3 regions of the Sphingopyxis granuli genome follow, and region 1 is predicted to be linked to each of the others. Evidence: riboswitches for the same ligand, from Rfam matches in the RefSeq annotation. Region 1 holds a riboswitch; each other region holds the start of a gene.
What was found. Region 1 has a riboswitch for cobalamin ahead of metE (5-methyltetrahydropteroyltriglutamate--homocysteine S-methyltransferase). Riboswitches for the same ligand answer to the same signal wherever they lie in the genome.
Positions count from the first base shown of each region.

Region 2: it holds a riboswitch for cobalamin, as region 1 does, so the genes downstream of both, SGRAN_RS20840 (TonB-dependent receptor plug domain-containing protein) here and metE (5-methyltetrahydropteroyltriglutamate--homocysteine S-methyltransferase) in region 1, are expected to answer to the same signal.
Region 3: it holds a riboswitch for cobalamin, as region 1 does, so the genes downstream of both, SGRAN_RS18195 (TonB-dependent receptor plug domain-containing protein) here and metE (5-methyltetrahydropteroyltriglutamate--homocysteine S-methyltransferase) in region 1, are expected to answer to the same signal.

Region 1 is NZ_CP012199.1:2,853,074-2,857,182, reverse strand. Features, by position in the region: gene metE (5-methyltetrahydropteroyltriglutamate--homocysteine S-methyltransferase) at 1-2,284, opposite strand, end outside; cobalamin riboswitch at 2,401-2,603, opposite strand; gene SGRAN_RS13290 (hypothetical protein) at 2,676-3,215, opposite strand; gene leuA (2-isopropylmalate synthase) at 3,384-4,109, opposite strand, start outside.
Region 2 is NZ_CP012199.1:4,556,951-4,561,059, reverse strand. Features, by position in the region: gene SGRAN_RS20840 (TonB-dependent receptor plug domain-containing protein) at 1-1,474, opposite strand, end outside; cobalamin riboswitch at 1,655-1,874, opposite strand; gene SGRAN_RS20835 (DUF2946 family protein) at 1,981-2,370, shown strand; gene SGRAN_RS20830 (TonB-dependent receptor family protein) at 2,439-4,109, shown strand, end outside.
Region 3 is NZ_CP012199.1:3,966,329-3,970,437, forward strand. Features, by position in the region: gene SGRAN_RS18190 (hypothetical protein) at 1-262, opposite strand, end outside; gene SGRAN_RS18195 (TonB-dependent receptor plug domain-containing protein) at 295-2,247, opposite strand; cobalamin riboswitch at 2,394-2,583, opposite strand; gene SGRAN_RS18200 (cobyrinate a,c-diamide synthase) at 2,596-3,897, opposite strand; gene cobO (cob(I)yrinic acid a,c-diamide adenosyltransferase) at 3,894-4,109, opposite strand, start outside.

The DNA.
Region 1 (4,109 bases):
TCCGCATCCGCTGCGCCGCGGCGACCATCGAGACGAGGGCCGGTCGCACCTCGTCCCACTTGCGCGTCTTGAGCCCGCAATCGGGATTCACCCAGATACGATCGGACGGCAGGTGCCGTCCGGCGAGGGTCAGCAGGTCGGTCATCTCGCGCTCGGCCGGAATGCGCGGCGAATGGATGTCATAGACGCCGGGACCGATCTCGTTCGGATAGGCATAGCTTGCGAAGGCCCCGAGCAGTTCCATCTGCGACCGCGCGGTTTCGATCGAGATGACGTCGGCGTCCATCGCGCCGATCGCGGGAAGGATGTCGTTGAATTCCGAATAGCACATGTGGGTGTGGATCTGCGTGTCGTCGCGCACGCCAGAGGCCGCGATGCGAAAGCATTCGACCGCCCAGCCCAGATAATGCGGCCATTCGCCGCGGCGCAGCGGCAGCCCCTCGCGCAGCGCCGCCTCGTCGATCTGGACGATCGCGGCGCCCGCGGCCTCAAGGTCCAGCACCTCGTCGCGGATCGCCAGCGCAATCTGGCGGCAGCTCGCTTCGCGCGGCTGGTCGTCGCGGACGAACGACCAGTTGAGGATCGTCACCGGCCCGGTGAGCATGCCCTTCACCGGCCGGTCGGTCTGATCCTGGGCATAGCGCCACCAGTCGACCGTCATCGGCCGCGGACGCGACACGTCGCCATAGAGGATCGGCGGCCGCACGCAGCGCGAGCCATAGCTCTGCACCCAGCCGCTGCGGGTGAAGGCGAATCCGGCAAGCCGTTCGCCGAAATATTGCACCATGTCGTTGCGCTCGAACTCGCCGTGGACGAGGACGTCGAGGCCGATCTCCTCCTGCCACTTGATCGCGGCGCGGGTTTCGACCTTCAGATAGCGGTCATAGGCCGCATCGTCGATTTCGCCCCGGATATGCGCGGCGCGCGCCTTGCGGACCTCCGCCGTCTGGGGGAAGGAGCCGATCGTCGTGGTCGGATAGCGGGGAAGCGGAAGGCGCCGGCGCTGCGCCTCGCGGCGCGCGGCGAAGGGCGCGGCCCGGCGCGCGGCGTCCGTGTCGAGCGCGGCAAGGCGGGCGGCGACGGCGGGATCGTGGATGCGGGGCGAGGTCGCGCGGGCGACCGCGGCCATCCGCGACGCCGAAAAGGCGGCGAAGGCGGCATCCTCGCCTTCGTTCAGCGCCTTGGTGAGCGCGGCGAGTTCCTCGATCTTTTGCGCCGCGAAAGCCAGCCATTGCGCGATTTCGGGATCGAGCGCGGTTTCGAGCGCCAGATCGACCGGAACGTGGAGCAGCGAACAGGACGGCGCGAGGATCAGGTCGCGCGTCGCCGCCAGCTCCTTGAGCCGCCAGTAAAGGTCGGAAAGGTTGGCGCGCCAGATGTTGCGGCCGTCGACGACGCCGAGCGACAGCAGGACGTGCGGCCGCACCTTGTCGAGTGCCGGGCCGAGCTGTTCGGGCGCGCGGACGAGGTCGAGGTGGAGACCGTGGACGGGCAGTTCGGCGGCGAGATCGAGATTGTCGCCGAGACCGCCGAAATAGGGGGTGAGCATCAGGCGCGGCCCCGCCGTCGCCAGCCGCGCATAGGCGCGCTCGAACGCGGCGCGCTGCGCGTCGTCGAGATCGAGGACGAGGCAGGGCTCGTCGATCTGCACCCAGTCGGCGCCCTGTTTCGCCAGCCGCGCGAGGATCTCGGCATAGGTGTCGAGCAGCGCGGGAAGCAGGGCGAGCGGTTCGACCGCCTTGCCCTTGGCGAGCATCAGGTAGCTGACCGGGCCGAGCAGCACCGGGCGCGTCTGATACCCCAGCGCCTTCGCTTCGTCATATTCGTCGAAAATCTTGGTCGAGGCGATGCGGAAGGTCTGGCCGGCGGTGAGTTCGGGGACGAGGAAATGATAGTTGGTGTCGAACCATTTGGTCATCTCCTGCGCCGTCGTATCGGCGGCGTGGCCGCACCCGGCGTGCGCCGGATCGCCCTGTGCGCCGCGCGCCATCGCGAAATAGAGATCGGTATCGACCGTCTCGCCGTCCCAGTCGTAGCGCGCGGGGACGGCGCCGATCAGCGCCGAGGTATCGAGCACATGGTCATAGAGCGAAAAATCGTTCGACGGCAGGATGTCGGCCCCCAGCGCCTTCTGCCGCGCCCAATGGGCGACGCGCAGGCCGGCCGCCGCGGCGTGCAGGTCGGCGAGGGTCGATTTGCCCGACCAGTAGGATTCGAGCGCGACCTTGAGTTCGCGGCGAAGGCCGATGCGGGGAAAGCCTAAAGTGGCGACGCTGACAGTCATTTCGAGCACCTTGCAGGGGGCAAGGGCGACGGACAGACGCGAACGCACGATATCCCGCGTCCGCAGGGCAAGGGTCGGACGCAGCCATGCATGCGGCCTGACCGGGCACCCCGCCGGAGGACGTATCTGACGAGGCAGGTCTCCTGGCTCGCGGGTCGCCGCAGCGGTCTGGCCTTCCCGGTTCCTTGCCGAACCAGTGGCATGATCGACCGCCGCTCGCCGCTTACAGTTGCGGGGGCAGCGCCGGTTTCGCACCGGCTTCCCATCTTCGCTCCGCCCCGGATGCCCGGCGCGAAGAACCTCGACAGCATGAAGAATAGGCGCCGCGGCAATCCTGTCAAGCGCTATATAAAGAAATCTTTATATGTGTTGGCTGGTGATTGGCCCTATCCTAAAAGGCGGTCGCCAGCAGCGCGGCGGTGGCGGCCGCGATCGCCAGCAGGAGCGCGATCTTCGGACCGTGCGAGGCGAGAATATGGGTTCGCCGGCGATCGAAGGGCGGCCCTTCGACCTCATGAGAAAGCTCGGTTTCGGGCCGCGTGCGCGCCGCGAAGGCGGGCGGCGATGCGAGGGCGGGGCCGCTGATCCCGCTGGCGAGCGCCAGCTTTTCGAACGCCACCGCCATCTTCTCGCGGTCGAGGTGCCGGTCGATCGCCTCGCGCTCGGGGTCGGGATCGGGCGGCGGCGGCAGGCTTGCGACCCTGCGCTCGATTTCGCGGTCGAGCGCGTGGAGGCGATCGATCGCCTCGACGATCCGCCGCCGGTCGCTGCTGGCGAGCGCCAGTTCGAGACGGGTCAGCGACAGCGCGCTTGCGCGGCAATATTGCAGGCTCCAGAACAGGTCGCTGCTTCCCCCGACGGCGGGGAGCGGCCCGGCGGGAGCGACGGGCGCGCTCGGGCCGCTGGCGGACGAGGCCTGGGATGCGTTCACGGGTCCTTCTCCTTCGCCGCCCCCCGGCTGCGCGCATCGGCTTAGGACCAAATGCGCGCGCCGCGAAACGCCGATCGGGCCAGTCGTGACCGGGATGCGGCGGACGGGAGAGGGAAGGGGTGCGAGGAGGCCGGGGCGGCCCGCGCCGCCCCGGGCGCCGCGACCGGATCAGATCGCGTTCGCCGCCGACAGGATCGCGCGCACGCTGGCGGTCGCGACATCGGTGTCGAGACCGCAGCCGAACAGGCTGCGGCCGTCGGGGGTACGGCATTCGACATAGGCGGCGGCCTGCACATTGCTGCCCTGGCCGATCGCATGTTCGGAATAATCGACGATGTCCATCGCCGGGCCGCCCGATTCGGCCAGCGCGGCGACGACGCTCGACATCAGGCCGTTGCCGCGGCCGCTGATGCTGCGCTCGGCGCCGTCGATGGTCAGCTTGCCGGCGAAGATGCGGTCGGCGCCGCTCTGGCTTTCCGCCCAGCTCACGAGCTGGAAGCGCTTGCCGTCCGCCGCCAGATAATGCCCTTCGAAGGCGGTCCAGATGTCGTCGGCGGTCAGCTCGCGGCTCGTCTGGTCCGCCACCGCCTGGACGATGTGGCTGAAGCTCGCCTGCATCTTCTTCGGCAGCTTCAGCCCCTTGTCCTGTTCGAGCACCCAGGCGACGCCGCCCTTGCCCGACTGGCTGTTGACGCGGATCACCGCTTCGTAGCTGCGCCCCAGGTCGGCGGGGTCGATCGGCAGGTAGGGGACTTCCCACTTGTCGTCATTCTGCCGCTCGCGCGCCGCGAACCCCTTCTTGATCGCGTCCTGGTGGCTGCCCGAAAAGGCGGTGTAGACCAGTTCGCCGCCATAGGGGTGGCGCGGGTGGACCGGCAGTTGGTTGCAATATTC
Region 2 (4,109 bases), 1.7 Mb from region 1:
CGGGCGCGGGATAGTTGGTGAAGATCTCGTCCTTCAGCGTCGAATCGAACCAGGTCGCCCCGATCGTCGCCCAGTCGTCGGCGCCGAAGCTCTGCTCGATCCCCGCTTCCCAGCCCTCGGACTTTTCGGGTTTCAGGTCGGGATTGCCGATGTAGCGGCCGTCGATATAGCCGAACAGCTCGAAATAGCCCGGATTCTTGACCCCGGTGCCATAGGCGCCGCGGATGCGCGTGCCGGTCGGAAGGCGATAGCTGCCCTGGACGCGCCAGGTCGTCGCATCGTCGAAGCGGTTGTTGTCGTCGTGGCGCAGCGACGCGCCGAGCGAGAGCGCGCCCGCGGTCAGCTCATATTGGGCGACCAGCCCCAGATTGTCGGTGTGGCGCTTTCCCTGAAAGGCGCCCGGCGTCAGCGTGCGGAACGCCTCGCGCTCGACATCGACCGCACCGGTCAGCCGGTGGGCGATCGCATCGGTCCCGAAGCGGATGCTAGAGGTCAGCGATCCCTTGTAGCGCTGTCCCTTGCTGCCATAGTCCAACCCGAAGGGGGAGCGGCCGTGGCGCGCGGTGTCGGAAAGCTGCCCCGACAGGCTGGTCACCCAGCGCCCGTCGAGCGCGGTCAGTTCGGCCGCCAGCAGGGCATGGAAGGATTCGGTCTCGACATGGACGCCGGGGCTGTCGACGATATAGCCGAAGCGCGGGCTCGTCGTGTCATATTCGCTGTCGTTGTTGTCGGCGTCGCTGAAGCCATAGCGCAGCACGGCGTTCAGCCGGAAGGCGTCGCTCGGCGTCCAACCCAGCTTCGCGCTCGCGCCGACCGTCTGCATCCCGACGTCGCGCACCCCGCCGCGCGCGGTCGGATAGCCGTTCGCGCCGTAATAGGTACCGGTGATCGCATAGTCGAAGCTGTCCGATGCGCCCGCGGCGCGGGCGCTGCCGGCGACGGTGCCGAACGACCCGCCCTCGATCCGGGCGCTCAGGCCCGGCGCCTCGCGCCCCGACAGGGTGATGTAATGGATCACGCCGCCGATCGCGTCGGAGCCATAGAGCGACGATTGCTGGCCGCGCAGCACCTCGATCCGCGCGGCGGGGTCGGCGAGCAGACCGCCGAAATCGAACTGGCCCTGATAGGGGTCGGCGACCTCGATGCCGTCGACCAGGACGAGGACGTGATTGGCTTCGCTGCCGCGGATGCGGATATCGGTCATGCCGCCGAGGCCGCCGGTGCGGCTGACCGCGACGCCGGGCACGTCGCGCAGCACGTCGGAAACGATGCGCGTCTGGCGCTGTTCGAGCGCTTCGCTGTCGATCGCCGTGACCGAGGCGCCGAGCTGGTCCGCCCGGACCCCTTCGCCCGAACGCGAGGCGGTGACGATGATCGCGTCGCCGGGGCGCGGGTCGGCGGCGGCATCGCCGGTCTGGGCCAGCGCCGGCGAGGTCGCCGCCAGCGCCACGATGGAAAGGCCGTATTTCAACATGGGAGTCCCCCACGCGCCGAGAGCGAAGGCGGGGACCTGCCGAGCCGCGTGCGCGATCGACCGGCGCACGGGCGGCGGGCTGGCGCAAGGCGCCCGCATTTCGTGCCCCGAAGCGGCCCCGGCCGCTGGGTCGTCGCTCGACGGAGTTCTCCGTGCCCTGGCCTTTCCCTGGACCGAGGCATTGAGCGACCCACGCCGGCAGGTCTCCTGGCTCGCGGGTCGTCGCTTGATGCACGCCTTCCCAGGTCGCCCCAGTGGCAGACCCGGTCGGGGACCGGGTCGGTGCATCGCGCTCGCCGCTTACAGTTGCAGGGACAGCCCCGGTTTCGAAGGTCCGGCCGGACCCCCTTACCGCGTTCCCTTTTAAGCCCCATCGGGGCACCGGCGCGATCAATGCAAGGTTGCCCTTGCGGCGCCCGCCCATAGCGCCTCGGCGCATTTTGGCAATCGGCTTTTGCGGGGCCTGCGCGCTTGCCCGAACCGTCCGCCGGGACTAGGAGCGCGGCGTGGCCGATCTTTCCGCCTTCCGCCGACCGGGCTGGCTGCTGCTGCCGGTGCTTCTCGCGCTGCTCGCGCGGGTGCTGGTCGCGCCGGGCTGGATGATCGGGCCCGATGCCGGGGGGTCGATCACCGTCCGCGTCTGTTCGGACCCGTCGAACCCCGGCGGGACGATGACCATCCCGGTCCAGACCGCGGGCGATCATCCCGATGGAGAGGGGCAGCAGCATTGCCCGTGGGGCGCGCTCGCGGTGGCGCCGATCGTGCCCGATGCCCCGGCGCTGCCCGCGGCGCCGGTGCGGGTCGACCCCGCGCCGCCGGCGATCCCCTCGCTCGGCTTCGCGCCGGGCATCGCCTCGCCGCTTCCCCCCAGCACCGGCCCGCCCGCCTTCGCCTGATTCAGACCGATCGCCGGCCGCGCTTTCGCGCGCGCCGGCCTTGCCTGATTTTCAGCGAAGGATTTTCCATGACCCGTTCCGTTACCCGTGCGGCGCCCCTGCCGGCGCTCGCCCTCGTCCTTTCCTTTTCCCCGGTGCTGTTTTCCACGGCCGCTCACGCCGAGGAGGCGACGATCATCGTCACCGCGCCGACGCTCGCCGACGCCGCGCAGCAGCGCGCGGCGCAGACCCCCGGCGGCACCGACGTCGTCACGCATCAGGATTATGCCGACAAGACGATCGTGTCGCTGCGCGATACGCTCGCCTTCTCGCCCGGCGTCTACCTCCAGCCGCGCTATGGGCAGGAGGTGCGCTTGGCGATCCGTGGCTCGGGCCTCTCGCGCGGCTTCCACATGCGCGGCGTCACGCTGTTGCAGGACGGGGTGCCGATCAACCTCGCCGACGACAATGGCGATTTTCAGGAGCTGGAGCCGATCTTCTTCGACCATCTCGAAGTCTGGCGCGGCGCCAATGCGCTGCGCTTCGGTTCGGGAACGCTGGGGGGCGCGATCAACGGCGTGACCCCGACCGGGCGCACCGCCCAGGGCGTCTATCTGCGCGGCGATGCCGGCAGCTTCGGCCTGCTTCGCGGCCTGGTTTCGGCGGGCGTCGCCAGCGGGCCGGTCGACGCCTGGGGCGCGGTCAGCGCCGACACGTCGGACGGCGACCGCGACCATGCGCAGCGCCGCAGCCTGCGCTTCCACGGCAATGTCGGGCTGACGCTCGGCGACGGGGTCGCGACGCGCTTCTATGCGAGCATCAACCGCATCCGCCAGCAACTGCCGGGCGCGCTGACCGAGGCGCAGGCGCTGACCGCCCCGCGCGGCGCCAATGCGAGCAGCGTCGCGGGCGACCAGCGGCGCGACATCGATTCGCTGCGCCTGCAGAACCGCACCCGCTTCGACCTCGGCACCGCGACGCTCGAGGTCGGGGGTTTCGTCAACGCGAAATCGCTCTTTCACCCGATCTTTCAGCTGATCGATCAGAAATCGACCGACGTCGGCGGGTTCGCGCGGATCGACTATGCGGCGGGGCCGGTCGAGGTGACGCTGGGGGGCGAGATTCGCCGTGGCAGCACCCACGCGCGGCAGTTCGTCAACGTCGCCGGCCGGCGCGGCGCGCTGACCCTCGACGCCGATCAGGAGGCGCGGACCGCGAGCCTCTATGGCGAACTGCGCGTGCGGCCGGTGCCGCCAGTGACGCTGATCGCGGGGGGCGTCTATGCCGATGGCATGCGCAAGCGGCGCGTCGGCTTTTCGGCGACCCCGGCCGGCGACGGGCGCGTCGCGTTCGACGCCTTTTCGCCCAAGTTCGGCGTGCTGGTCGAACCGGCGGAGCATGTCCAGATCTTCGCCAACTACAGCCGCTCGGCCGAATTTCCCGGTTTCGGGGAGGTGTTCCAGTCGATCGGCATGCCGCCCGCCAGCGCGCTGATCGCCGACATCCGGCCGCAGCGCGCCTGGACGGCGGAGATCGGCACGCGCGGAACGATGGGTCCGGTGCGTTGGGACGTCGCCTGGTATCGCGCGGCGATCACCGGCGAGATGCTGCAATATACGGTGAACAGCAGCATCCCCGCCGCGACCTTCAACGCCGACCGGACGCTGCATCGGGGGGTGGAGGCCGGGCTGGAGCTGACCCTCGCACCCTGGCTGCGGCTGCGCCAGACCTATGCCTACAGCGACTTCCGCTTCCGGGGC
Region 3 (4,109 bases), 1.1 Mb from region 1:
ACGAGACGACCGCCGCCATGCCGAGTGCGAACGGCCACGCCGGGTTGCCCGTCTGGTGCATGAAATAGGTCACGGCCTGCGCGGCGAACCAGGCAACGAACATCAGCATCAGTCCGATGCGACGCGGCACGTGCGTCGCGGCCAGCGCGGCCAGCGACGGAAAGGGCGTCGCGCAGGCCAGAATCATCGAGGCGATGGTGCTCACCCCGGCCATGGTGCCGACCCAGACATTGCGTGCGAGAGCGGTAGAAGGCGTCTTCATATTCTTCTCCTCTGGCTGAAAATTCGGGCGCATCAGAAGCGTCCCCGGAAACCGGCGTAGATGCTGCGGCCGAGTGTGCCGTAACGGTAGGCCGTCATATAATTCTCATCGAAGATGTTCTCGGCACGCGCGAAGAAGCGAACATTCTCCGACAATCTGAATTCGGCGCGCAGGTCGATAAGCGTGTAATCGTCGAGGACGATGCTGTTCGACGCATTGTCGAAACTCTTGCCGGACCAGCGCAGTGCCGCTCCGACGTCGAGACCGAAGGGAAGAGCGTAACCGACCGAAGCATTGGCCGCGTGGCGCGGACGGCGCGGCAGGTCCCTGCCGAAATTGGTCGCGCCCGGCGAACGATCCTCGGCCACGATCCAGCTATAATTGCCGTCGAGCGTCAGCGCGCCCAGCGTCAGCGCCGCCGTCGCCTCGATCCCATGCGCCTCGCCGCGCGCGACATTGGAATAATAGCCCGAACGGCGCGTGGAATCGCCAGGGACCAAGCAGAGCGGATTGGGCGTGGTGGGCGAGCAGGAATTGAAGATGATCTGCCCGGTCGTGGTGCGATCGAACCAGACCCCGCCAACCGTCAGAGCGCGGCCGAACAATTGCTGCTCGATCCCTGCTTCCCAGCCATGCGCTTCCTCCGGGTCGAGCGCGACATTCCCATATTCGCTGAACATCTGATACAGCGTCGGCGCCTTGAAACCTTCGCCATAGCTCGCGCGCAGGATGGTCCCGGTCGGCAGCCGCCAGACACCGCCCGCCGCAAACAGTGTCTGCCCGCCGAAGCGGTCGTGATCGTCATGGCGGACGCCGCCGTTGATCGTCAGCCCGTCCAGGGGCTCGACGCTGAGCTGGCCATAAAGGCTGGTCACGTCCGCCTTGCCGATCGCGAAGTCGGGAAGGGGCGTCGCCAGCGAACCCGAAGGCGAACGGCTGCGGAACCTCGACCGTTCATTCTCGACGCCGAAGACCGCGCTGACGCCGCGCGTGACATCGATATTGCCCTGATATTCCCAGCGCCGATTCTCTCCCTTGGCCTGAAGGCTGACGGGACGAGCACGCAGCGGCCCGTAATTGCTGCGATCGGTGTCGGTGTAGGAATAGGAAATCCGGTTGCGGAAACGCCCGTCCAACAGGTCGAAGTTGGCGCCGGCATAGCTCACGAATTCCTCGTTGAGCGCGTAGTCCGGCGTATCGCCGCTCGTCGAATCGAGATTGACGCGCGCCGTGGAATAATAACCGCGCACTTCGACGCTGAGGTTCGAAGCAAGCGCCAGTTCGGCGCGGCCCGTCACGCTGCGGTTGCGATAGCCGTCGCGCTCGCCGCCGCCAAAGGCCGGGGCGATCGCCGAAATGCCGTCGGTGGTGAAGCTCTGGCCGCCGATGCGCCAGTTCAGTGGTCCCGTGCGGCCGCCGATCGCGGCGCGCGCGCTGACCGTGTTGCGCGACCCGGCCTCGATGTCGAAGCTGCCTTCCAGCGGTTTTTCGGGGATGGCCGTGACGATATTGACAACGCCGCCGATCGCCTGACTACCCCACAGGATCGACTGCGGACCACGCAGGATTTCGATCCGCTCCATGTCGCCGACCAGCAGGTTGGCGAAATTATAGCCGCCGCCGGCCGCCGCCGGATCGTTGAGCTTCACGCCATCAATCACGACAACGGTATGATCGGACTCGGCGCCGCGGATGCGGAGCGATGTCGCGGTGCCATAGCCGCCGTTGCGCGAGACGGTGATGCCGGGTGTGCGCAACAGCAACTCGGTCGCGCCGATATCCTGCGACCGGTCGATCGCCGTCTTGTCGAGCACGGTGATCGTCGACGGCACCTCGTCGAGTGCGAGCGGCGAGCGCGTCGCGGTGACGACGATGCTGTCCTCTTCGGACCTCGCGGCGGCGTTAGCGGCTTCTGCGGCCGATACGGGAAAGCCGGCCGCAAATGCCGCCAGTGAAATGGAACTTCGAACAATAACACGGAACATAGGGTACCCCATCGACAAGACCATTCGGTCGCTGGGTCGATGGCGGCCCACCCTGATAGGCGAACGACATCGGCCCGCGCGGCCGCGCGGTCACCTTTGTCGTCTGTCGGGTTCACCCCCGTCCGCCCGGCACACCCTGTCCGCGCGAAAGACGACGGCGACGGGCAGGTCTCCTGGCTCGCGGGTCGACGCCGGTCCGGGCCGCCTTCTCAGGACCGATGGTCCCAATGGCATATGGCCCGATGGCTCTCCGCTTACAGTTGCAGGGGCAGCAGGGGTTTCGCACCCCATTCCCTTTCAATCCCCTTTCGGGGAACCTGTCGCGGCCCGCTCGTTAGGCAAATCGCGTCAGGCGATCAAGTGAAAGAAGCTGCCCGTCACGTGGCCGGCGCGATGGCCGGCGGGGCCGAGATCGCGACCTGCCGCGTCGGCAAGCCGGGCGAAGGGGGCGCCTTCGTTCGTCGATGTGATGGTCGCATGATGATATTCATGCCCCCACAGCGGCGTTTCGGCATCGGCGAAGCGCGTCGACGCGAACAGCCGCGCCTGCCGATAGCCGAGCGACATCTTCCTTTTCGCGAAGCTGGTATCGACCGGCAGCAGCCCCGCCATAGGATGCACGATGCCGTCCGCATCCTCGATGCTGCGGCCGAGCAGCATATAGCCGCCGCACTCACCATGCACCGGTGCGCGCGCCGCGAAGGCGCGCAACCCCGCCATGAAGCGCGCATTGCCCGCCAGCCTGCCCGCGTGCAGTTCGGGATAGCCGCCGGGCAGCCAGCAGGCGTCGCAGTCCATCGGCGGCGCCTCGTCGGCGAGCGGCGAGAAGCCGCAAATCTCAGCGCCCGCATCGCGCCACCACGACGCCAGATGCGGATAGAAGAAGGCGAAGGCATCGTCGGCGGCGAGGGCGATGCGCTGCCCCGGCGGACGCAGGCGCGGTCGGACGGGGAAGGCCGGAGCGGTCGCATGCGCTGCCGCGCGGATCGCGGCGAGGTCGCAATCGCGCGCGAGGATCGCCGCGACGGCATCGATCCGCTCGTCCAACGCGCCATCTTCGCGCGCCTGCACCAGCCCGAGGTGGCGCGAGGCGGCCGCCAGCGCCGGGTCGCGGCGGATCATGCCGAACAGCGGCAGGTCGAGCGCGTCGAATCCTTCGGCGATCATCGCGGCGTGACGGTCGCTCGCAACGCGGTTGACGATGACTCCGGCCACCGGCGGCGCGCCGGGAAAGGTCGCGAAGCCATGCGCGACCGCCGCGACGCTCTGACCCGCGCCCTCGGCATCGACGACGAGCAGGACCGGCCAACCCGTCAGCCGCGCGACCTCGGCCGCCGTGCTGCTCCGGCCCGCGCCATCGAACAATCCCATCGCGGCTTCGGCGACGACCAGATCGGCGCCGCAGGCCGCCTGCGCCGCCAGCCCCTTCAGCATCGCCGGCGTCATCGCGAAACCGTCGAGATTGACCGAGGATCGCCCGGTCGCCACGGCGTGAAAGCCGGGGTCGATATAGTCGGGTCCGCATTTTGCCGCAGCGACGCCGAGTCCTTCACGCTGGAAGGCGCGCTGCAGCCCGATCGCGACGAGCGTCTTGCCCACCCCCGAGCGCGGCGCCGCGACCAGCAGTCCCGGCGCGAGTTGGCCGCTCAAAACTCTATTCCCCGCTGCGCCTTCACGCCCGACCGGAACGGGTGCTTCACCTGCACCATCTCGGTGACGAGGTCGGCGGCTTCGATCAGCGCCTCGGGCGCATTGCGGCCGGTGACGACGACATGTTTCATCGCGCCTCGATCGAGCAGGCCCGCGACCACCTCGTCGACGGGCAGATATTCGTAGCGCAATACGATGTTGAGTTCGTCGGC